DNA from 3 places in the Paenibacillus sp. J31R98 genome. Region 1 is predicted to be linked to each of the others. Evidence: riboswitches for the same ligand, from Rfam matches in the RefSeq annotation. Region 1 holds a riboswitch; each other region holds the start of a gene.
What was found. Region 1 has a riboswitch for ZMP and ZTP ahead of rpiB (ribose 5-phosphate isomerase B). Riboswitches for the same ligand answer to the same signal wherever they lie in the genome.
Positions count from the first base shown of each region.

Region 2: it holds a riboswitch for ZMP and ZTP, as region 1 does, so the genes downstream of both, AC0YNX_RS14845 (bifunctional 5,10-methylenetetrahydrofolate dehydrogenase/5,10-methenyltetrahydrofolate cyclohydrolase) here and rpiB (ribose 5-phosphate isomerase B) in region 1, are expected to answer to the same signal.
Region 3: it holds a riboswitch for ZMP and ZTP, as region 1 does, so the genes downstream of both, AC0YNX_RS08415 (GNAT family N-acetyltransferase) here and rpiB (ribose 5-phosphate isomerase B) in region 1, are expected to answer to the same signal.

Region 1 covers NZ_JBWDNO010000005.1:137,889-146,051, reverse strand. The annotation lists gene spoIIR (stage II sporulation protein R) at 1-607, shown strand, start outside; gene AC0YNX_RS19360 (L-threonylcarbamoyladenylate synthase) at 805-1,902, shown strand; gene AC0YNX_RS19355 (hypothetical protein) at 2,058-2,198, opposite strand; gene AC0YNX_RS19350 (manganese efflux pump MntP) at 2,268-2,825, shown strand; gene AC0YNX_RS19345 (low molecular weight protein arginine phosphatase) at 2,886-3,461, shown strand; ZMP/ZTP riboswitch at 3,535-3,617, shown strand; gene rpiB (ribose 5-phosphate isomerase B) at 3,874-4,329, shown strand; gene AC0YNX_RS19335 (TIGR01440 family protein) at 4,342-4,938, shown strand; gene AC0YNX_RS19330 (serine hydroxymethyltransferase) at 4,963-6,210, shown strand; gene AC0YNX_RS19325 (glycine-rich domain-containing protein) at 6,368-7,462, shown strand; gene upp (uracil phosphoribosyltransferase) at 7,606-8,163, shown strand, end outside.
Region 2 covers NZ_JBWDNO010000003.1:257,063-265,225, reverse strand. The annotation lists gene AC0YNX_RS14860 (sensor histidine kinase) at 1-1,231, shown strand, start outside; gene AC0YNX_RS14855 (hypothetical protein) at 1,333-2,160, shown strand; gene AC0YNX_RS14850 (cyclodeaminase/cyclohydrolase family protein) at 2,191-2,820, opposite strand; gene AC0YNX_RS14845 (bifunctional 5,10-methylenetetrahydrofolate dehydrogenase/5,10-methenyltetrahydrofolate cyclohydrolase) at 2,825-3,691, opposite strand; ZMP/ZTP riboswitch at 3,786-3,873, opposite strand; gene AC0YNX_RS14840 (copper amine oxidase N-terminal domain-containing protein) at 3,900-5,060, opposite strand; gene AC0YNX_RS14835 (VOC family protein) at 5,131-5,523, opposite strand; gene AC0YNX_RS14830 (glycerol-3-phosphate dehydrogenase/oxidase) at 5,721-7,601, shown strand; gene glpK (glycerol kinase GlpK) at 7,624-8,163, shown strand, end outside.
Region 3 covers NZ_JBWDNO010000002.1:25,225-33,387, reverse strand. The annotation lists gene AC0YNX_RS08440 (phosphodiester glycosidase family protein) at 1-34, shown strand, start outside; gene AC0YNX_RS08435 (stalk domain-containing protein) at 117-1,649, shown strand; gene AC0YNX_RS08430 (mannonate dehydratase) at 1,812-2,777, shown strand; gene AC0YNX_RS08425 (GNAT family N-acetyltransferase) at 2,914-3,516, shown strand; gene AC0YNX_RS08420 (DUF4362 domain-containing protein) at 3,573-4,004, shown strand; gene AC0YNX_RS08415 (GNAT family N-acetyltransferase) at 4,182-5,288, opposite strand; ZMP/ZTP riboswitch at 5,339-5,420, opposite strand; gene AC0YNX_RS08410 (zinc dependent phospholipase C family protein) at 5,573-6,199, shown strand; gene AC0YNX_RS08405 (NUDIX domain-containing protein) at 6,213-6,971, shown strand; gene AC0YNX_RS08400 (AzlC family ABC transporter permease) at 7,073-7,801, shown strand; gene AC0YNX_RS08395 (AzlD domain-containing protein) at 7,792-8,118, shown strand.

The DNA of each region.
Region 1 (8,163 bases):
GAATTCCGATTCCGCCATGGATCAGCTTGTGAAGCGTGAAGTGCGTGATGCGGTTGTCGCGCAAATGAACACTTGGGTCACTGGTCCACAAACGATTGAAGAAGCTAGACTCACAATTCGTTCGCGCATGCATGACATCGAGGCGATTATTGGCCAAACCTTGAGCTCCCGCGGCTTTAACTATGATTACAAAGCGGAACTCGGCATCGTGCCGTTTCCAACTAAAATATACGGAACGGAAGTTTACCCGGCAGGCAACTATGAAGCGCTTCGCATTACGCTCGGCGCTGGCGCAGGTCAGAACTGGTGGTGCGTGCTGTTCCCTCCACTTTGCTTCGTAGATGCAGTAAGCGGTGAGTCTTCGACTCCGGCAACTGCTGCAGCGGCCACAAACGTGGCGAAGACCGCAACGGTGAAGGATGCAGAAGGCAGCGGCAATGCAGACACTACATCGAAAGCGCAGGATGTATCGTCCAAGTCGGATTCCAGCAACAACGGCGGCGCGGTGCAAAATACCGATGCTGCAGCCAAACAACCGGAAGTTCGCTTCTTCCTGTGGGACGTTATCAAGTCGATTATCAGCTTCTTCCGCCATCTGTTTAGCTAATAGCTTCATGCCCCAAGCTCATCCGCATCTATTGCGAATGAGCTTTATTGATTTTAAATAGTACTAGGTTGCTTGCTTTCGGCTTCATCCTAGCGCTGTGCTATAATGGAACAAAATCTATTTTGCACTTTGCAGAAGCTGGAGATATGGAATTGAACATGAACACCATGAACATAAATCGAGATAGGGGCAACACGATGATTTGGCAAGTCAGCGGCACAGCACCTCAAGTTGGCGAATTGGCAGAGGCGGCGGACCTGCTTCGTGAGGGCGGCACCATTGCCTTTCCGACGGAGACGGTGTACGGACTTGGCGCAGATGCGCGGCGGACGGAAGCGGTGGAGCAGATCTTCACGGCAAAAGGTCGCCCGTCCGATAATCCGCTAATCGTGCATATCGCGGATAAGGCGCAGCTCGCGGAGCTGACGCTTCCTCTTGAGGCAGGTGCAGCTGCGCTTGCGGAGCGGTTGATGGCGCGGTTCTGGCCAGGGCCGCTGACGCTCGTGCTGCCAGTGAAGCCGGGCGCTGTCTCGCCGCGCGTCACTGCAGGGCTGGACACGGTCGCGGTGCGAATGCCCGCGCATCCCGTTGCTCTGCGGCTCATCGCGGAGTCGGGCTGCCCGCTTGCCGCGCCGAGCGCGAATCGCTCAGGCCGTCCGAGCCCGACGCTGGCCTCGCATGTGCGCGATGATCTGAGCGGGCGCATTGACGGCATCGTTGACGGCGGCGCGGCAGGCGTAGGTCTGGAATCGACCGTCGTGGAAATCGTCGATGGCGATTCCGTGCGCATTCTGCGCCCTGGCGGCGTCACCGCCGAAGCGCTGCGCGAGGTTGCCGCGCATGTGGCGTACGACGCCGTGGCAGCACCCGGCGCCGGCACGGGCGAGAGCGAAGGCGAAGGCGGCACTGCCGCGGATGCAGCGGCGCCGCGCTCGCCAGGCATGAAGTACGCGCATTACGCCCCGCAAGGGCTGATGCAGCTGGTGAAAGGCGAGCCTGAAGCCGTCTCCGCTTATATTCAGGCGGAGACGGCTTCGGCACGGGAGCGCGGCGAGCGCACGGGCGTGCTCGCCTTTGCCGAGCATGCTGCTCGGTATGACGCCGACTGCGTGCTCGTCGTCGGCAGCCTCGCGCAGCTGGAAACGGCTGCGCACGGCCTGTACAATGCGCTGCGCGAGTTCGACGCGCGCGGCGTGCAGCGCATTTGGGCCGAGACATGCCCGGAGCACGGCATCGGCCATGCGCTGATGAACCGCTTGGCGAAGGCCGCAGGCCATGCCGTCGTGCGCGTCTAGCGTCTCAGCAGGTAGCGCCAGCGGTGCGCCTAGCGCTTTCTCGTCTTAGCCGGTACTGCGAGCCTAGCGTCTAGCGTCGTCTCTTCGCATTGGGTACCGCCACCAGCCGCGCGTCTAGCGCCCCCTCGTCTTAGCCGGTACTGCGAGCCTAGCGTCTAGCGTCGTCTCTTCGCATTGGGTACCGTCACCAAACCGCGCGCCAAGCGTCTTCTCGTCTTAGCCGGTACTGCGCGCCAAGCGCCACTCGCTGCAGCCGTCACCGCCAACCGGCATCTAGCGCCTTCGCGGCCGCTCACCGAGCGGTCATCATTCCCCCCTTGTCCGCATATGCTTGGAAAGAAGAAGCGGGACAAGGAGGGGATGTCATGATTGAGGCGATGCACGCCGGGCAGCTGCTGACGCTTGTTATTATTGCAGTGGCGCTTGGGATGGACGCTTTTTCGCTAGGTGTCGGCATTGGGCTAAAGGGCATTCGGCTGCTGGACATTATGAAGCTAAGCGCTGTTATTGCGCTTTTTCACATAATTATGCCTTTGATGGGCATCTTCACAGGTGAGTATGTCAGCACGCTGCTTGGCGGCGTCGCGACAACTGCGGCAGGCGCGCTTCTGCTGCTGCTCGGCGGGCATATGATCTACAGCTCGCTTCGCGGAGACGCGGTGGAATCCATCGACTATCGCAGCGGATGGGGCATACTGGTGTTTGCGCTCAGCGTTAGCATCGACTCGTTCTCCGTCGGCATCTCGCTCGGGATGTTTGAGACAGATATGCTGCTGACTGTGCTCCTCTTTGGCGTTGCCGGGGGCATTATGTCCGTGCTCGGATTGCTGCTTGGCAGACGCGTCAGCGCTAGTCTCGGCGGTTATGGAGAAGCGTGCGGCGGCGTGATTTTATTCACCTTCGGCTTGCTGTTCTTGTTCTGATTACGAAATAATGATTACGAATCAATCAACTAAATTTCTTATAAAGGGGTGCACGAAAAGTTGAAACGGATACTGTTTGTCTGCACTGGCAACACTTGCCGGTCGCCGATGGCTGAGGCACTGCTTCGTGCGCTCGCACAGGAGCGGGGCTTGCAGCTCGATATTCGCTCTGCAGGCGTCTCGACAATGGACGGGCTCCCTGTCTCGAAGAACGCGCAAGAAGCGCTGTCCCGCCGCGGCATTCAGCATCGTAGTGCCTCCAAAGCGCTCGAGACCGGCTCCATTGCTTGGTCGGACCTCATACTAACGATGACAGGAAGCCATAAACGACAGCTGCTGCAGCGGTTCCCGAGCGCGGTGGACAAGACGTATACGCTGCTCGAGTTCGTGAATACTGACCCGGAAGTGCTTGAGCGTATCGCTGAGCTCGAAGGAATCTTGTCTGAGTGGCATATGAATCAAGCGCTCGGCCATCCGCTAAGTGAAGCGAAACGCGCCAGACTGCTGGAATTGGAACGGCAAATGCCAAGCTTCGATATCGAAGATCCTTTCGGCGGACCGCTGGGCGTGTATGAGCAAAGCGCAGCTCAGATCGAAGAAGCGTTGAAGCGGCTTCTGGATCGGCTGCAGCAATAATTGGGCGAGCGGAGACGGCTTGGCCGGATTGATTTTCGCACGATAATCCGTTATGATGAAATCAACTAAAGACGGTTTCCGATGTAACTGGCGACGAAAGTGGGTTAAACCACGGTGGAGCATCGGAATATACGGCCGGTCGCCTGGGCAAAGAGCAGTGTGCGTTATGCATGCTTGCTCTTTTTTTGTCATTCAGAGATGGATAAGTTTGCCACTTACAGCTGAATGGCCGTCAAATGAATATGCTTTTGCTCTATAGTTCCGTTTTTGCTTGTCGCCGCACAAAACGCATGATCACCATGAATTTGGTGTATGTTCCGTTTTTGCTTGTCGCCCGAAATCAGGTATACTAGAGCCAGTGTGAATCGACATTTTCCGCCATGAGCGGTCACCTTGGGAGGTATATGGAATTATGAGAATTGCCATCGGAGCAGACCATGCGGGCTACCGCTTGAAGGATGAACTCGTTCCGTTCATTCAATCGCTCGGTCACGAAATCGAGGACGTCGGTTGCGATTGCGATCAGTCGGTGGATTACCCGGACTATGCGCTGCCGGTTGCTGACCTTGTGGCATCGGGCAAAGCGGAACGCGGCATTCTAATCTGCGGCACAGGCATTGGCATGTCCATTGCAGCGAACAAAGTGAAGGGCATCCGCTGCGCGCTTGTGCACGATATGTTCTCGGCGAAAGCCACTCGCGAGCACAACGATACGAACGTGCTGGCAATGGGCGAGCGCGTCATCGGTCCCGGCGTCGCGCAGGAGATTATCCGCATTTGGCTCGAAACACCGTTCTCGAACGGCGAGCGCCATGTGGGCCGCGTGAACAAAGTGATGCAGATTGAAGCAAAATTCGCGGACGCGTAAGGGGAGCTAGCGATGACGATGGATCCGGTACAGCTTTCTAACGATGTGGAAACCGTCATTCGTGAACTAGCTTCTGCAGCGAAGCTGCGGGAAGGGCAGCTGCTCGTCATCGGCTGCTCGACGAGCGAAGTGCTTGGTCAGCGGATCGGCACATCCGGGACGCTGGAGACCGCTGAAGCGATCTTCGCAGGCGTAGAAGCCGTGAGGCGCGAGCTGCTCTTCTATCCGGTGTTTCAATGCTGCGAGCATTTGAACCGGGCGCTTGTTATGGAGCGCGAGGCGGCTGAACGGTACGGGCTCGAGCTCGTATCCGCGATCCCCGTGCGCAAAGCCGGCGGATCCATGGCCGCGTACGCCTTCAGCAAGCTGCAAGATGCCTGTCTGGCCGAGACGGTGCAGGCACATGCTGGCATCGACATCGGCGACACCTTCATCGGCATGCACCTGAAGCGTGTAGCTGTGCCGGTGCGCCCGTCAATTCGGTCCATCGGAGGAGCGCATGTGACGATGGCGTACACCCGTCCGAAGCTGATCGGCGGCGAACGAGCTGTTTATAACCGGGAAGCGGCCAACTTGGCTGCGCCTGGCGAAAGTAATACTTGCGATTAATTATTTTGAGGAGGACTTATACACATGGAGAACCTACGTAAACAAGATCCCGAGATTTTGGCCGCACTTGGCCTTGAACTTCAACGCCAACGCGACAACATCGAGCTTATCGCATCCGAGAATATCGTTTCTGAAGCTGTTCTTGAAGCAATGGGAACTGTCCTGACGAACAAATACGCAGAAGGCTACCCAGGCAAACGCTACTACGGCGGCTGCGAGCACGTGGATATCGCTGAAGATATCGCACGTAATCGTGCGAAGGAACTGTTCGGCGCTGAGCACGCGAACGTTCAACCTCACTCCGGTGCGCAAGCGAACATGGCTGTTTACTTGGCAGCATTGAACCCTGGAGACACGGTGCTTGGTATGAACCTCGCACACGGCGGTCACTTGACGCACGGCAGCCCGGTTAACGCTTCCGGTCTTCTATACAACTTCATTCCTTACGGCGTAAGCGAAGATACATTCACAATCGACTACGCGGAAGTTCGCAAATTGGCGTTCAAGCACCGTCCTCGTATGATCGTTGCTGGTGCGTCGGCTTACCCGCGCATCATTGATTTCGAAGAGCTTGGCAAGATCGCTAACGACGTTGGCGCGCTGCTGTTCGTTGACATGGCGCACATCGCAGGTCTTGTTGCAGCTGGTCTGCACCCGAGCCCAGTGCCGCACGCACACTTTGTAACAACGACTACTCACAAAACGCTTCGCGGTCCTCGCGGCGGTATGATCCTTTGCCGCAAAGCATGGGCGCAAGCGATTGATAAAGCGGTATTCCCTGGTTCCCAAGGCGGTCCTCTTATGCACATCATCGCGGCAAAAGCGGTTGCTTTCGGCGAAGCGCTTCAGCCTTCGTTCAAAGAGTACGGCAAGAACGTTGTAGACAATGCCAAAGCGCTTGCTGACGCGTTGATCGGACATGGCATCAACATCGTTTCCGGCGGCACAGACAACCATCTGATGCTGATCGACCTTCGCAACCTGGGCATTACAGGTAAAGATGCGGAGCACGTGCTTGATTCCGTTCAAATTACGGTGAACAAGAACGCGATTCCGTTCGATCCGACTAGCCCGTTCATCACTAGTGGTATCCGTATCGGTACGCCTGCGGCAACTTCTCGCGGCATGGATGTGGATGCGATGAAAACAATTGCAGAAGTTATCGCAATGACGCTGAAGAGTCCGAAGGATGAAGCGGTTCTGACTAAAGCGCGTGGTATGGTTAGCGACCTTATGTCGCAATACCCGCTTTACCCAGGCATGACTTACTAATCATTACTGCGAAGGCTGTACCGCATAGCGCGGTGCGGCCTTTTTTTTTGCATTACCGCTTGAGATGCTTGTTATATTTTTCCGCTCGATTTCACATGTTGGGTTCGGAGACATGATATGATGACCTTATAACACAAACAAGGCGGTGTGGCGCAAGATGAGTCTGTTTGCGATTGTAATTGTCGTCATCATTCTGTTCTGTTTATTTAAAGTGATATCTGGAAGCGATACTCGTAACAAAGCTACAGGCGCTGTCCGAGATCGTCCGGGGTCGCGACCATCCGCTGCTCGTATGCCAATGCGTAAACCGCCCGAATGTCTCGGCGTGCCGGAGGGGCATCCTGCGCGTACGACTGCGGAACGTCTGGAAGCCGCTCTAACAGCGGATTTCGAGGCGCGCGTGAAAGACCGCGTCATGCGTAATACGCCAAGCCTCCGGGACGGAGAATGGCAGTGGCAATGGTTCGAACTGAAGCGGTATTTTCTAATGTGCAGTATTCTGCGAGGAGTACCGATGTACAGTACGCGAGTTGACGATGTGTGGCATGAGATGCTGATGTTTACACGTGAATATGAACAATTCTGCAAGCAGTTCTGCGGTGCGCTCATCCATCATGCGCCACATGCGCCAAGCGGGAAGCCTGATCCGAGTGAACGTGCATGGTTCGATTGGATCTATGGCGAGCTGTTCCTCCCGGCTCCTGCGAGCGGACAGCTGTGGGGGGCGTTCTACCGGACGCCGATGCCGCATGAGCTGATGCGCGAGCTGGAGCAAGAGAGCGACGAAGTACTGCGCTCTCGGCGGTTCAATGAACGGGCAGCTGAGCAGTTTCCCGACATCGATGCGACCATTCGCTACTTAATTGAGCGTGGAAGAATGCTTACCGCGTCGAACACATCGAACAGACAAGAACAGTCGTATAGGGACAACGATGATTGGACGTCGGTAGGTATGACGACCGGCTTGCTCTCGGGGATGTTCTTTGCTTCGTCAATGGGACCTGTTCATGAGTTTGATGATCGGATGAACGATGCTCAGACGGAGCAGGAACGTGAAGCAAACGACGGCTTCAGCGGTGCGGGTTATGTGTGCAGCAGTGACGACTCAGATTCAGGCGGTGACGGCGGCGATTCGGGCGGCAGCAGCTGCAGCTCGGATTCAGGCAGCAACTGCAGCAGCGGAGATAGTGGAGGCAGTGACAGTGGAGGCGGCGGTTCGTCTTGCGGCAGCAGCTGTGGAGGTAGCAGTTAAATCGGTCGTTCGAGGTAGAATTCAGACGCTTAGGGTATACTTTTCATGTGTTTTATAAGGCTTCGAAAGCGAAAATGGCACATTGCGTCTCCGAATGTTATAATACTCAGTTGAAAAGCATTTCAGGAGGATGAATAATACCTATGGGCAAGCTCACTATATGCGATCACCCGCTTATTCAGCACAAGCTGACCTTTATCCGCGATAAAGAAACGAAGACCAAAGACTTCCGCGAACTTGTCGATGAAGTTGCGACAATGATGGCTTACGAAATTACGCGGGATTTGCCGCTTGAGACCGTTACGGTCAGCACGCCGGTTGTCGATGCAACTAGCAAAATCGTCTCCGGCCGCATGCTGGGACTCATTCCGATTCTGCGCGCAGGCCTTGGCATGGTAGAAGGCATGCTGAAGCTCATTCCATCGGCGAAGGTCGGCCATATCGGCTTGTTCCGCAACCCGGAGACGCTTGAGCCGGTTGAATACTATGTCAACCTGCCATCCGATGCGCCTGAGCGCCTCTTGATCGTTATCGATCCGATGCTTGCAACAGGGGGCTCGGCGAATGCTGCGATCCAGGCGCTCAAGACGCGCGGCTGCACGCAGATCAAGCTGATGTGTCTCATTGCTGCGCCGGAAGGCGTGAAGGCCGTGCAAGAAGCGCATCCGGACGTTGATATTTTCCTCGCTTCGCTGGACAGC
Region 2 (8,163 bases), on a different contig from region 1:
GAAAAACTGGATAGGGACTGGCGACAGTTACCTCGGTCTCCGCAAGCAAATGCAGGCGGGACGGTTTGAAGCCGGCAGCAGAGACCCCGGCGATCGAGGCATGCATCTGCTTAGCGTAGAGCGCAAAATCAAATTCGCCGAAAGCGACGAAGTGTTTACGCTGTATGTCGATGCTCCGCTGCAGCCGGTAGGGGAAGCAGCAGGCGTCATTCTGCTATTCCTGCCTTATATGCTCATTCCGATTCTGCTCATCGCGATCGGAGGAGCGCTTATCTATTCGAGACTTATCGCAAGGCCGCTGCTATCGCTGAACAAGGTTGCAAGGCGTCTTGCGAAGCTGGATTTCTCTGCAACGGAGCCTGCGCTGAAGACGCGAGATGAGCTTGGCGAGCTGTCGCTCAGCCTCAGCAGGCTGGCGGTTAATCTGCAATCGACGATGGGCGAGCTGCAAGAAGCGAATGCTCAGCTGAAGAGCGACATCGAACGGGAGCGCGAGCAAGAGTCGAAGCGGCGGGAGTTCGTAGCGACGATATCGCATGAGCTGAAGACGCCGATCACCGCAGTAAGCGGACAGCTTGAGGCGATGATCGCGAACGTTGGACCGTTCCGAGATCGGGACACGTACCTTCGCAAGAGCTATACGATTATGCAGGATATGGACAAGCTCGTTCATGAGATATTAGAGCTGTCCAGGCTGGAGAGCCGCGACTTCCTGCCGCTCATGCGGGAGGTAGATCTCGCGGAGCTTATCCGCGAATCGGTTGAACATGTGAGCTACTTGGCCAATGTGAAGAACATGATTCTGGATTGCGAGCTGCCGGAAGAAGCGGTGATAACGGCAGATGAGCGGCTCATGTCGAAAGCGATCTCGAATATCATTACGAATGCGGTTCAATATTCAAATGATGAAGAACGGGTCATCGTGCGGCTATGGGTGGAATCTGAGAGTGTGAATACGGATGCAGATGCAGATGCGGAATCGGCTGGTGAGCCGCAAACGAGGTATCGGTTCGAGGTGCTTAACACCGGAGCGGCTGTTGACGAATCGAAGCTGCCGCGGCTGTTCGAGCCATTCTATCGCGCCGAGCAATCGCGAAGCCGCTCAACCGGAGGAAGCGGGCTAGGGTTGTATATTGTAAGCAAGGTGCTGGATGCCCACGGGGCGCAGTACAGCATTGTAAATACGCCGGAAGGCGTCAGGTTCAGCGTGCTGCTGCAAGGGGCGGCTTAGCTGGCAAAGCGTTATTTTGCATGGGATATTGGAAGGAAAAGGAATGCTGGCACCGAACTCTTACTAAAAGGAATTTGTATCCAAATTAGGGGGTTGGCGTCATGTCGGTATCCATTGATAGGGCAAGGCAATTTGTATATGCAAACGGGCTGTTGTGGGAGCAAGCATTGTTCAGCTATTTATTTGACGGCGGCTCCGCCCAGCGATTGCACAGCTGTCTGTTGAACTATAAGAATGCGGACGGAGGCTGGGGGCACGGCCTTGAGCATGATATCAAATGCCCGGACTCGCATCCACTCGCGCTAGAGTTCCTGCTGAATATTAACCGAGATACCGGAGCACCTCTTACTCCGCTGCTTGAGGGTACAGCGGAATGGGTAGAGCGGAATCGCGAAGAGGACGGCTCCTTGCGCAATCCAGATTCGTTGATGAAGTACCCACTCGCGCCTTGGTGGAGCGGCGGCGGACAGACGAAGCCAGATTCCATAACAGGAAATTTGATACGGCTGGGGTTGTGTACGCCTGATCTGCAAGCGTCGACTGCTAAGTGGGCGCAAGAGAATTTGAGTCTTGAGGAAATCGAAGCGAACGAGTGGCTGTTCATGGCTTATCATGCTTTCGATTATTACGTGAACACGCCAGCAGCACCAGAGTTTGCGGCGCACAGGGAAGCAGCGATTGCGAACATTATCGCCTGCGCCTCGAAGGCGGAGCCGAAGCAGTACTTCTCGTATTTCTCCTTCGCCGCTACACCTGACTCGCCGGTTGGGCAAGCGACGCCGCCAGAGCTTCTAAGCAAGTTCTTCGATCACCTCGCATCCTCGCAGCGCGAGGATGGAGGCTGGGATGATGAGCATGGATTAAAGCATTGGCAAGCCTATACGACTATTGTCGTGCTGAATGTGCTGCGTAATTACGGTAGGCTGTAGCTTGAAATAAGATTCTAAGAGAGCCGGACATTAGATTCTGTCGCGAACGACAGCTAATGTCCGGCTTTTTAATTGCTCGATCTCGGCGATTAGCGTGTTTGCAGTTATTTCGAGTTCATCGCGGAGCGGGGCATCCTTGAGTGCAGCCAAGTTGATCTGCACCGTGAGCAGCGCCGACTGAGCCGCTGCTTCAAGCAAGATCGCGCCAATGCCGAGATCCGAGATGACATGCGGATTCGTGCAGGCGGCAATGCTCTCGGTCGCTTGCAGGGCAGAGCGGCAGACGCGCATCAAGCGGAGCGGCACCTCGATGGCGTTGATCGTCGCGTCATGAAGCACCGACTTGCGGTGGAGCTTCTCTTCCTCGGTGGCTCGCGGCAGCTTGAGCGCCTCCATGTAGTGATCGAAGGCGCGGATATCTGCCGTAAGCAGCGCTTCGCAGTCGACAGACAGCCGCGTCAGCTGATCGAGCGCCGGCGCGATGAGGTGCTGCGCCTCGGCGAATTTGTCGCCCTGCGTCAGATGGCCTGCCATCGCTGACATGGCTGCGCCGAGCGCGGCGGCAACCGCCGCTGCACTTCCGCCGCCAGGCGTTGGATCGGCGCTTGCCGCTCTCTCCAGAAAGCGGCGCAAAGAATCGTCCCAGGATACCGAAGTCATCGGGTTACTCTCCTTTCGCGTTCAACTGCTGAAGCTGAATCGCATCAATCAGATTGCGGAAGAGCACGGCGGTCGTGAGCGTGCCGACGCCGCCTGGAACCGGCGATACAGCCGCAGCCGCTTCGCTCACATCTGCAGCTGCATCGCCAATGATGGAGCCATCAGCCGTTTCATTGATTCCGGCATCAATGACGACGAGATTCGGATTCGGCTGCACCATCTCGCGAGTGAGGATGCCCGGCTTGCCGGCGGCGACAATGGCAATATCCGCGTGCCGCAGATGCGCAGCGATATCCGGCGTGCGCGAATGGCAGACGGTGACCGTCGCCTGCTCGCGCTGCAGCAGGTGAAAGAGCGGCAGTCCGACCGTCTGCCCTCTGCCGATCAAGGTGACGTTGCGGCCCTCAAGCGGATAGCCGTAGTGCCGCAGCAGTTCGATGCAGGCTTGAGGCGTTGCCGGGTAGAGGCCCGCTTCGCCCGTTAGCGTCGCCAGCTTATTGGCAGGCGTGACGCCGTCGATATCTTTGAGCGGCGAAATATGGGCTGTGATGTCCGTCGCTGACAGATGCTTCGGCAGAGGAAGCTCCAGCATAATGCCGTGAATATGCTCGTCCGTGTTCAGCGAGAGGATCAATTTAGTCAGCTGCGTCGCCGTAATGTCAGCCGGGAGGCTGTGCAGATCGAAGGCGATGCTGAGCTTCTCAGCCATGCGCTGCTTGGACTTGGCGTAATAAGCCGATGCCGGGTCGCCTTCAATGAGCAGTGTTGCCAAACGCGGTTGAACTCCATCCCTCTGATGTGCGGAGATGCGCTCCCGGATGCCGGCGTAGATGAGGTCCGCCGCTTCTTTTGCCTTCAACAGTCGTGCCATTGTCATGTGAATCAGTCCCCTTATCCATGGAATAAAAAAAGTATTCGCGCTAGGATGCCCATGTCTTGGAAGACAAAGGCGCCGCTTGACGCAAATACTTTACCCAGGCGAACGGTAGATGTGCCGAATGTATGCTTCCCCGTGGTTCATTCCACGTTTTCTCGCCAGTCGCATACCGCATGATTTTGAAGCTAGTGTACCACAGAATCTATCCGCCACCAAGCCCGTAAGAGACAATTTCCCGGTGGCCATCCTCGTTAGACGTGACCTCGAAGTAGAGCTTGTTTCCGTCCTGCTCCTTGAACGTGATGCCGTCATAGAAAGGGGCTAGCTGCTTCGGATCGAGCCTCAGCAATTGATAGAGCGCAGATGTCTTGCCGGATTGGAGATCGGCGATGTACAGCAGCCCTTCGTTCGATCGGAAAAGCAGGAAGTCGCTATGTACCGCCTCTATATCGAATATCGCGTCCAGCCCTGAAAGCTTAGGGAGTGAGTAGGTTTGGACAATTTGAGCGTCGCTATTCACGAGCTGTACCGTGCGGCCATCCGTCATAACTGCCTGTGCGCCTGCCGTTGCTATATTCTGAGGCGAGAACTGCCAATAGTGGGCGTGCATTTGATGAATGATTGCGCCATTCTTCACGAACAAGGTATATTCCTCGTCGTTAATTAACGGCTCCCCGTGCACATGGCTGATCGTAATCAGCTCGCTGTCTTTGCTGATCGAGATAACGCTCATCGTCGCCATCGGAATGTAGCCGAGGCTCAGCTTCGCGAGGCTCTTGCCGACTAGCTTCTGCGGTTGGCCTTGGCTTTTATAGTAGAGCGCGCCTGTCGTGCCATCGAGTCGATACTCTCCGCCTTTGCCAGACGCTGTTACATATTGAGCGCCGAAGATGGATGCAACGCGGTATTTGGCATCCCATACGATCGTTCCGCCGATTGCGGCGACTACGAAGCGGGCAGGGACATAGATCCGCTTGTTCAGGAGAATGGCTTTGCCGGCAAAAGTCATGCTGCTACCGTCCACCGTCCCTGACTGTTCACCCAGACGAAGGCTGCCCTTATGTGAGTCATATGCGGCATGGATCGTTTGGCTGGCGGTGTCATAGGAGAAAGAAGCGCCGGGAATACCGCCAAGCAGATTGAGCGGGAGCAACAGATTGCCGTCTTTAATAATCGCGGATGTATCGGGTGTAGTCAGCTGAGTGCTGTTGAAGTAGACGAAGATCGGCTTGCTGGCTTGCTGCTGGGCAGCGGCTGAGGCTCTATTCAGTGCGTTCGGCGGTGCGGCGGCAAAGGCGGTCAAGGTGGATGCAGCGATGATAGCTGCGGCGACTGTCCGTTTCGTTAGGATATTCAGCTTCATTGTTCAGGACATCTCCTAATCATTGGAATGAGTTCGTATGATCGGATAGACGCTCCTGGACGGGAAAAGGTTACACCGTGCTATATTCCATAAATTCCAACCGATTGCCCCAAGGGTCATTAAGGTAGAAACGATAAATGGACTCTGCACTGCGTGCGTCGTCGTTGATTACGGAGACACCAGCTGCAGCAATATGATTGCGGAGCGCATCGAGCCCGCGAACGAGAAAGGCGGAATGTGCCTTCAGCGCCGGAACAAAATCCTGCTGCACGCCAATATGCACCTGATGCGCGCCGCATTGAAACCATACGCCGCCGCGCTTCTGCAGCTCGGAAGGCTTGGGAAGCTCACTCCAGCCCAAGATACCAGCGTAAAAATCCCTTGCTGCTTCCTCGCATCCTGGCGGTGCAGCCAGCTGAATGTGGTCGATTCCATCGAAAGAGAATGCTTTTGCCGTGGTCATAGTAGAAGTGCCTCCTTAAGTCGGTTGTTTTATTGTGTGAAACTATGTTTCATAAATTAATAATATCATATATGCAAGCAACTGGTATGAAATTCCTCTGCGGATTATACTGTAGTAAGAATGATTCCGTAGGTTATATCAGCGTGTAATGAAGCATATCTCGTGGAGTTTCAGCTCATAAGGAGGGCTTGCAGGCGATGAACGAAGCTTTCTCGGCATCGGCGCGGACGACGTATTTGGAACGAATGGCATCAGAACTATTGGATGTGCTCATCATTGGCGGGGGCATTACAGGTGCGGGCATCGCATGGGACGCTTCGCGGCGGGGCTTGCGGTCAGGTCTCGTTGAAATGGGCGACTACGCGCAAGGTACGAGCAGTCGTTCGACGAAGCTTGTGCATGGCGGGCTGCGTTATCTAAAGCAGGGTGAAGTGAGGCTGGTCGCGGAAGTCGGCCGAGAGCGGGCGCTGCTTCATCGTCATGCGCCGCATGTTGTTATCCCAGCGCCAATGCTGATGCCGGTGTACAAGGGCGGCACCTTCGGCTATTTTGCATCCTCGATTGGTTTATATATCTATGATCGTCTGGCAAGAGTGAAGCGTGCGGAGCGACGGCGTATGTATCGGCGCGAGGAGACGGAGGCGCTGGAGCCGCTCTTGAAACGCGAAGGTCTTCGGGGAAGCGGTCACTATTATGAGTATCGGACAGATGATGCACGGCTGACGCTGGAAGTGATGAAGACGGCGCACCGCCATGGCGCTTCCATTGTGAACTACGCCAAGGCAGAGGAGATGCTTTATCGGGACGGTGTTATCTGCGGCGCTAGGGTGAAGGACGTTCGAAGCGGGAAGAGCTACGATATTTACGCGCGCAAAATCGTCAATGCAGCAGGGCCGTGGGTTGATCATGTCCGCAGTATGGATGGCAAGGTTGAAGGGAAGCGGCTCATGCTGACCAAGGGCGTCCATCTTGTAGTGGACTATGCCAAGCTGCCTGTGAAGCAGGCGATTTATATAGATGTGCCTGATGGAAGAATGATCTTCATTATCCCGCGTGATGGGAAGACGTATTTCGGAACGACGGATACGTTTTATAGCGATGATCCGGGCGATGTTGTTGCGACCCGTGCTGACCGGGATTATTTATTGACGGCGGTGAACGCGGCTTTTCCAACAGCTGGTCTGACTAGCGAAGATATTGAGTCGAGCTGGGCAGGAGTTCGGCCGCTCATTCACGAAGACGGGAAGAGCCCCTCGGAGATTTCGCGCAAGGACGAGATCTTCATATCGGACAAAGGGCTCGTTACGATTGCAGGCGGGAAGCTGACCGGATTTCGCAAAATGGCGGAGAAGGTCGTGGATCTCGTCGCAGCAGAGATTAAAGAGGGAACCGGACGAAAGTTCGACCGCTGCACGACGCATAAGGAAGTGCTCTCCGGCGGTGATTACAGCGGCTATCCGAATTTCGAGGCCATGTGCGATGCAATGCTTCTGGAAGGTGAGCGTCAAGGCGTGCCTAAGGAAGCGCTTAGCGGCTGGGTTGCGCGCTACGGCAGCAATGCACCGAAGCTGATGGCGCGATACGCTGCATATGAGCGTGCAGAGGCAAATGAGCAGAGGGCTGCGGCTTCTGCCGGAGCTGGCTTGCCAGTGGCGGCTGCGCGTGAGGATGCTGGGGCTGAAGTGGTTGGTGGAGCGGGGAGTGCTGGTAGTGCCGGTGGCGTAGGTGGATTGGGTAGTGCTGGAAGTACCTCAAGTGCGGGCAGCGCGGCTGCGGGGCACCGGATTACCATCGCGGTTGGTCGTGCGGAGGCTTTGCAGAATGCGCGGCTGGAGTGGGCGCTGCGTGCGGAGCTGGATTTTGCCGTGGAAGAGGAGATGACGTGCAGCGCGGTGGACTTCTTGCTGCGGCGTACGGGGATGATCTTGTTCGACCGGAGGCGTGCGGAGAAGTTGATGGGGACGGTCGTACGGCTGCTTGGGCAGCGATTCGGCTGGAATGAAGAGAAGCGGAGATCGGAGCTGGCGCGTGTGCAGGCAGAGCTGCATGCGGCGGCGGCTTTTCCAGATAGGACATGAGCAGGCTTAAGGGGGAGCATGAATGGGCGAGTATATTTTGGCGCTAGATGAGGGGACGACGTCCTGCAGAGCGATATTATTCGATCGGCAGGGGCGAGCAGCAGCCTCCGCGCAGCAGGAATTTGCTTCGGTGTTTCCGCAGGCCGGCTGGGTGGAACAGGATGCGGGTGAAATATGGCGTTCGCAGCTTGCGGTAATGCGCGAGGCAGCCAGTGGCGTGTCCCCGGAGCAAATTAGTGCGATTGGCATTACGAATCAGCGTGAAACGCTGGTCGTTTGGGATGCGGAGACGGGAGAGCCGCTGCATCCGGCGATTGTATGGCAATGCCGCCGGACGAGCGCGTTGTGCGATTCGTTGAAGGCGGAAGGCTGGGAAGCCGAAGTCCGGGCGCGGACGGGGCTTGTCCTTGACCCATATTTCACGGGGACGAAGCTGAAGTGGATGCTCGATGAGGTGCCAGGGCTTCGCGAGAAGGCGGAAGCTGGGGGCGTGCTTGCCGGTACGATCGATAGCTGGCTGATCTGGAAGCTGACAGAAGGCGCGGTTCATGCAACGGATGTT
Region 3 (8,163 bases), on a different contig from region 1:
GCCGGTCGTGGAGATGATGCGGATTGTGAAATAATCTATTTTGGTAAAATATTGCAACCTTGACGATATTCTTGGCGTCCAAATCGTTAAACGGACTAACAGGAGTGTATATGAGGATGAAGAAACCGATCGGAATAGCCGTACTAACACTTAGCTTGGCAACTAGCTCAGCGATACAATGGCAAGTACATACGGCTGCAGCAGCTGACAGCAGCACGGCGTCAACAACGTCAACAACATCAGTCATTTCAAGCGAGAAAATTTATAATTTTGACCCTGGATCATTAATTAAGAAGGATGGTACCTACTGGGTATGGGGGCAGAATCATTCCGTCCCAACTCAAATTGGGGAGCTTGCCAATGTCGAGGCTGCTTTCGCTGATCGAATGATTATGAAGAAGGACTTATCGGTCTGGCGCTGGGAGCCGACATCGAATTTAGCGATTAACAAGGTAGAAGAAGTGACTCAGCTGCATGACATTGCTTCTGTTACTTCATTGTCGGACAAGTCGATCATTATCGAACATGATGGCGATGTATTTACAGTTTCGCGCGCGAACTCGGGCCAATTGGACTGGGGAAGCTTGACTCAGAGTAAGGGTCTTGATCATGTGCAGATGATCAGCAGTTACTATGAGCAGCCAAGTTATCATCAGGATTTACTGTTCTTGAAGAGCGATGGATCAGTATGGCGAAGCAATGATAATATGCTCTCCTTCACGCAAGTGAATGGTGTTGATCATGTCGTTCAGATCGACAGTAACTTTGCATTAACAGAGGATGGAGCGATCTGGGAGCTGCCAGTCCATACGGATAAGACCGGGACAATAACCGTATTAGCTAATACGGCGTCGAAGCTGGCATCTGTTAATGATATTCGCATGATCAAATCAAACGGCAAATCCAATATCGCCATTGATCGGAGCGGACAGCTGTGGTTCTGGGGAATCACCCTGACCGGATGGACAGATGGTACCGTGCAATATGAGCATCCCTCACCGATTCGGTTAACGAGCATAAGCCATGTGAAGGATGCTGCAGTGGTGGAACGATCACTAGTTGCGCTGACTGAGGATGGTACCGTGTACCAGACATCGATTGACACGAGTGCAATGCCAGTAGCTCCGAAATTTCAGAAGCTGAAGTCAGGCGTGAGCCGAATTCAGGGGGCTGCTCGCCATATGATCATGCAGGCAACAGATGGCAGCTTATGGGGATGGGGAATTAATAAAGAAGCGACACTCGGGTATGGAGACTACACGTATAGCTATGATACGCCAGTACCTGTACAGAAACCGATCACGATAAAGCTGAACGGAGCGGCGGTTGCGCTCAGCAACGGCGTGATTATTCGCGGCGGGCAAGCGTTTATCCCATTAAGGTCGATTTTTGAGCGATTAGGCGCATCAGTTAGTTGGGATATGTATGGCAAGATTGCTGCCATCCATAAGGCTGGCACTGACATCAAGTTAAGCTTTAATTATGGTGGTGACGGTTCTATCGAGTTGAACGGGAAACAAGTGACGCTTGCGAAAGAACCCTTTATCGTGAATGGTACCGTATATTTGCCACTACGATTCATTAGCGAGTCGCTGGGCGCCAAGGTGGAATGGGTGCAAGAGAAGAATCTTATTGCGATTCAGATGTAATCATAAGAGTCCGATTTTGCTATATGTATAGAACGATGAGGAATATGTTGTACAAGGCTTAAAGCTTATCTGCAGACAAGACACGGTATGATGGGATTTCCAAAAATCGGACTTGGACGGTGATTAGTAGTGAAGCAGAACATACGTATTGCCTTAGGACAAATGCAAGAGCTGACTCAAGAAACGATGACGTTTGCCAAGCAGCTAGGCGTAACGAGCGTCCAGCTTAACACCCCGAAGCTTCCCGGAGAACATTGTTGGACATATGAGGATCTGTCTGCGATCAAGAAGACTTGCGACGACAATGGATTGTTCTTGGAATCCATAGAGAACGTACCGATTCGTTTCTACGATAAAATCATGCTTGGCTTGCCCGGCAGGGATGAGCAAATTGAGAATTATTGTACGATCATCCGGCATATGGGGCGAGCGGGGATTCCGGTCCTTGGGCATCATTTCATGCCGAACTTCGTTTGGAGGACCTCCTCAGAGCCGGGGCGGGGAGGCGCATTATGTACAGCCTTCGATCTGGAAGCGGCAGCAAGCGGCATCAACCAAGTGAAGTATGCTGCGAATCGCGAAGTGAGAGTGCCGGATGAGTCTATCATGTGGGACAACTATGCATACTTCCTGAAGGCTGTGCTTCCGGTAGCTGAAGAGTCTGGCGTGAGGCTTGCGCTGCACCCTGACGATCCGCCTGTTGCGATGCTGGATGGAACGGCAAGAATCTTCTACAAAGTAGACAATTTCAAGAGGGCGGAGGCAATTGCGGATAGCGACGCATGGGGCTTGAATCTGTGTCTCGGCTGCTGCTCGGAGATGGTCTACGGCGCTGCGAATGTGATGGAGATGATCCGATATTTTAGCCCGCGGAACAAAATCTGTTATGTCCACTTCCGTGACGTACAAGGCACGATGCCGAGGTTCCAAGAGTGCTTCCTCGGCGAAGGCAACTATCATCCTGCGGAAGTGCTGCTGGAGCTGAAGCGCTCCGGTTTCACAGGCTTCTTGATGGACGATCATGTTCCGAACGTTATCAATGATTCTGCATGGGGCCATCGCGCACGAGCTCACGCAGTCGGGTATATGCAGGGGCTGTTGAATGCGCTGGAGTTGATCGAGAGGTAAGGGGTAGGATAAGCAACCAATCTTTCAGATTGGTTGCTTTTTTTAATCGAACAAAATAGCTTGCGGGCAGGATTACTGCCAATTATTAGCGAATACTCCGGTTATGGAGTCACCATATTCGGAGGGATAACGGGCAATGACATCGAACGAAGCGATCACTATCGTACCTGCGAACGAAGCGTCCTGGGAAGACTTGAAGACTGTGCTCGGTCCAGCCAAGTGCCACGGAGTAACCTGCTACTGCCAACGGTTCAAGATTCCAGGAGACCGGTGGAATGAAATAGAGGATGACGAGCGAGCTTTCATGCTTCGTAGTCAGACAGAGTGCGAGAATCCAGAATCTGATTCGACAAGCGGACTCGTCGCCTACGTTGGCAACGAGCCTGTAGGTTGGTGTGCGGTTGAGCCTCGTATGGCGTACTTGCTCAAAAGTCGGTATTACTGGCAAGATCGGAATGAGAATAAGGACGACGAAGGTGTGTGGGCCATCACTTGTTTCATTATTCGCAACGGCTATCGCCGGCGTGGGATTACCTATGAGCTCACACGAGCAGCTCTTGAATTCGCAAGAGTGCGAGGGGCGAGCGCAATCGAGGGATACCCCATGATCACGACTCCCGATAAGGTGATCACTTGGGGCGAGCTTCATGTCGGAAGCCGCAATGCCTTTGCTGCTGCGGGGTTCCGCGAAGTGACCCATCCGACCAAGCGCCGAGTCGTGATGCGGTATGATTTTTAGTAAATTGTTACCATTTAGGAGGAGCGGGTATTAGAATAAGTCGAACAATCGTTATTTTGCAGACCCTAATTATTGTCGCTTTGCTCGGTGTCATTTCAATCCTGATCGTAAAACCGGATATGAAGAGCGCATCTAACCATACCTCGTATATTATCAATTATGATAAAGCAGATCTGGATCGGCTCGAAGAAATGGTGAGTCGATTTCATGAAGGACGTGGTGACAACTTAATGATTATTATGCCGGGCATGGATAGCGGACCCGTCATTCATGATGTGATTTCGAATGGGAAAGAGATCACTTGGAACGTTGACCATTCTAGGGATGCTTATTTTCCAAAAGATAAGATGAAGATGCAATATGTGTGCAGATCCATTCAGCTTCATGAACGAGATCGAGATTTTACGGATGTGCAAATGTCGAAGTGTGAGGGTTACAATGAGAACGCACAGCTCATCGTTCTATCGTTCCCGCGAGAGAAATTGTAGTTTTTGAACTGTCTTCAGGCTGTCGAGAAAGCCTCGACAGTCTGAGAGTTCGAATTTTGCACTCTCAGAGTAGTAATCGGCGGATTTCTTTGCTGAGAGATCGAATTCCGCACTCTCAGCCTCGCTATGCTGCCAATATTGGCTAATGCGGTTTTCTACACTCTGAAGACACCAGCGCTAAAGCGCCGGTGTCTTCTTTATTTCCCGCTCATATAGATTGGCACTCCAGATGCTATGCTCATAACGCCCCTGAAAGCTAAAACCGGAATTGACGTAGTACGCATTCAGACTCGGGTTGTCGGCCATGCAGTCCAGTCGGATCCAACTTTTACCTTTGGCGCTAATGTAACTTTCCGCATACCGGATGAGCTCGCGGCCGATGCCTTCTCCCTTGCGTTTACGCGATACGCATAATCGATGGACATAGCCCGCATCCTCGTGGAATTTCTCACCCCATATTACTTCGTCAATCCAGTGCATGGAGAAGCATCCGACATGCTCGTTCCCCAGCTTGGCAACAAACACCTCCTGCTCCCGGACAAAAGCTTCGACCATCTCGAGAGTAAATTGTTCGGCTCTCCACTGCCATAATCCATGCGTCCGATGAATCCATTGCGAAGCTTCAACGAATAGGGAACGAATGCCGTCGACATCCTCTTCCGTTGCTCGGCGAATCGCGAGCATTTCCGATGGTTCACGCCGCCAATCATGCTCCAGCCTTGATGCGGTTTCGATCGCGCGCTCTTCTCCGTGAATCTTAGCGACAAGGTGCAGCGCAGCATCTATGCCCGCCGTAACACCTGCCGATGTAATGAGGCGACCATTGTCCACATATCGGACGTTCTCAACTATCGTTGTGCTTGCTGGTGCTGCCTCCATGAACAAATCCATCGCCCGCCTATTGGTAGTCGCGCGCAATCCTTCAAGAAGTCCAGCTTTGGCGAGCAATAGTGCCCCTGTACATACAGACAGGGTAAAGGAAGCTTGTTGCGAGGTTTCATAGATCCAGCCCGTCAACTTCTCATTATGCATCTCCTTCCGAGATCCCCAGCCTCCAGGGACAATCAGAATATCCGGAGCAGGGCAGTCCCATGAAGCGAAGTCAGGTTGGATCGTTAAGCCGCTGATCGTCCGAATAGGTGCTGTAGACTCGAGGGCGACCGTATAAACGCGGAAATCCTGCCCCCAATTGCTTGCTACTGCGAAAGTGTCGAATGGTCCTGTCACGTCGAGCGCATCCACTTGGTCATACACGATTACGGCTACATTTTTGCTCGTCAACATCCCGGCACTCTCCTTAGAAAATAGAAAAGCACTTGGTTAGAATCAACCAAATGCTTTGCCCAGGCGAACGGCTAGTTGGACAGATGCGCTCCCCCGTAGTGATCTACGTTCTCGCCAGTTACGCATCCCGTTATTTAATACTTATTATAAGACGGAGAAGTTGGTTTCCTCAATAGAATTTTCTAAAAATTCCATTTATTAAATAAGCGAAACTTGAGACTAGCAATCCGTCAGCAAAAAGGATAATAATGGATTATTACGACATTCAGTGTGGAGGGGTTACAGTGGGCTCAAGAATTATGCATGCGATTATAGCGGATCGGATTGCAGAGAGTCTCTCATTAGAAGATCGAGAGTTATTTCTACTTGGAAGCATCGCTCCTGATGCGGTTTCTACCAAGAATGAATCCCATTTCTTTCAAGGTGACGTCCATGATTATTCGCGGAGCGTCGATTATCAAGGGTTCTTATATAAATATCACGCACACGCCGCCAATGCTTATATTCTAGGCTACTTCACGCACCTTGTCGCCGATGACATCTGGTTGAAAGGCTTTAATTTATCTTGGCTGCGAAATCGTATGGAAGCGGATAAGGAGCTATATAACCAATATCACAATGATTTTCGCTTGCTAAACGGACAATTGTTGGCGTATTACGGTTTGAGAGAGCGTCTCAGAAGCTTGCTATTGAATCCTCGCGATGTCATTGATCTCGTAGAGGTGAAGTCCACGGATGTCGAAGCGTTAATTCCACATGTTCTAGAAGATATGAATTACTCTTCGGATTCTCTCACTGATAAGCTACGAGTGTTCACTTTCGACCAGATCATAGGCTACATCGAAACGTCGGTTGAGATTGCTATAATTAAATTAAAACAAGCAGCGATTCTGTACCGGTTGCCGGTATAACTGGGGGACTTCTATGAGCGTAATCACGCTATGCGGCTCGACTAAATTCAAGGAACAGTTCAATCAAGTGAACGCATTCCTGACCCTGCAAGGTCACATTGTCATTAGCCTTGCTTTCTTCGAGCAAAGTGAGGGTTGTGAGCTTACCGGACAGCAAGCAGAATTGCTAGGTGAGCTGCATTTTAGAAAGATTGATCTCTCCGATGAAATATACGTGATCGACGTTGGCGGCTATATTGGAACGAGCACGAGAAGAGAGATCGAGTATGCGACTGAGAAGGGGAAGGTCGTTCGATACTACTCGAGTGGCGAGATTCCATCGGAAGGCGCAATCATTAAATTCCGGCATATCGCGCGAGCGGTCATTGTACATAACAATCAAATCCTAATCGCTCGTTTAAAAGGAGCTCATTCCTTCCTCCCCGGCGGGAGCATCGAGCTAGGAGAAGGCGCTCAACACGCATTAGAGAGAGAGCTAGCCGAAGAGTTAGGCATTGACAGTACAATTGGACGGTTTCTAGGTGTAGTGGAGACGAAGAGGACGGATGAGCAAGGGATTGTACATCATGAAGTCAGTCATCTCTTCGAAGTGAGTTCGGAGCAATTGCAATCACATGAGTTACCTGCTTCCGAAGAAGGTCACTTGGAATTTTATTGGGTGGAGTTGTCCAATGAGAGTCTTCAGGAGCATCATGTATTGCCGCAAATTCTGCATGAGCATCTGGCGCGTTTGGTCGTAGAGAAGGAATGTGCTTGGTTGACTACATTTTAAATGCCCCTTTAGCATAGACATTCTCCGTTAAGTAACGTATGATATGTCACACAAAAAATATACGATAACGAACGAGTGTGATTGACGGAGAGGATTAAGCAATGCAAGAAAACACAAACATAAAAGGACAAAGAGCCGTAACTGCGGGGGAGTTTATCCAAGGTGTTAAGGATTGCATTCCTACCTTGCTGGGATACTTAAGCATTGGATTTGCTGCTGGGGTTGTTGAGAAAACGTCGGGACTTAGCATCATTGAGATTGTTCTGATGAGTGTCCTCATCTATGCGGGATCAGCTCAGTTCATTATAGCAGGGATGGTTGCAGCACAGGGCTCGGTAGCGGCAATCATCGTCACGATCTTCTTTGTGAATCTGCGCCATCTCTTGCTCAGCGCGGCGTTGTCGCCTTATTTTCGCCATCTTACCCCTCTCAAGAACATGCTGGTAGGTTCATTGCTTACCGACGAAACATTCGGCGTTGCCATCAATCAAACGGTGAATAAGCAGCGAATCAGTGAGAAATGGATGCATGGACTGAACATAACCGCATATCTAAATTGGATTGCAGCGAATATTGCTGGAGCCTTCTTCGGGCAATGGATCACGAATCCTGAGAAGTTTGGCTTAGACTTTGCATTGCCAGCTATGTTTATTGGACTTCTGGTTCTACTGATGGTGAGCAGGGCGAAGATTGCGAGAGATATTATTGTCGCTATTATCGCGGTAGTCGTTGTTGTAGGGGTTACGTTGGTATCCTCTGCAAGCATCGGCGTCATCGTGGCTACAGTTGTTGCCGCAACGGTCGGAATGGCGGTGGAAAAATGGAAATAAGATGGGATATTCTACTCATTATTATCGGTTCATCCATGGTCACCTTCATACCAAGAGTGCTGCCGCTCATCCTTCTTAGTCGTATTCAAATCCCGGATTGGGGTATGCGCTGGTTGAATTATGTACCCATTGCAGTCATGGCTGCTTTGGTAGGGCAGGAACTGTTCATTCAGAACGGGGAGCTATCTCCGCTTCGAGACAATGTGGAATTATTCGCCGCACTACCTACTTTTGTAACGGCAATCTTCACGCGCAGCTTACTAGGGACGGTCGTGATTGGTATTATTTCGATTATGGTACTGCGGTTTCTGATGTAGATATGCACGGGAAAGCGTTATTGCTAAGGAGTGAGCCGTATCAAA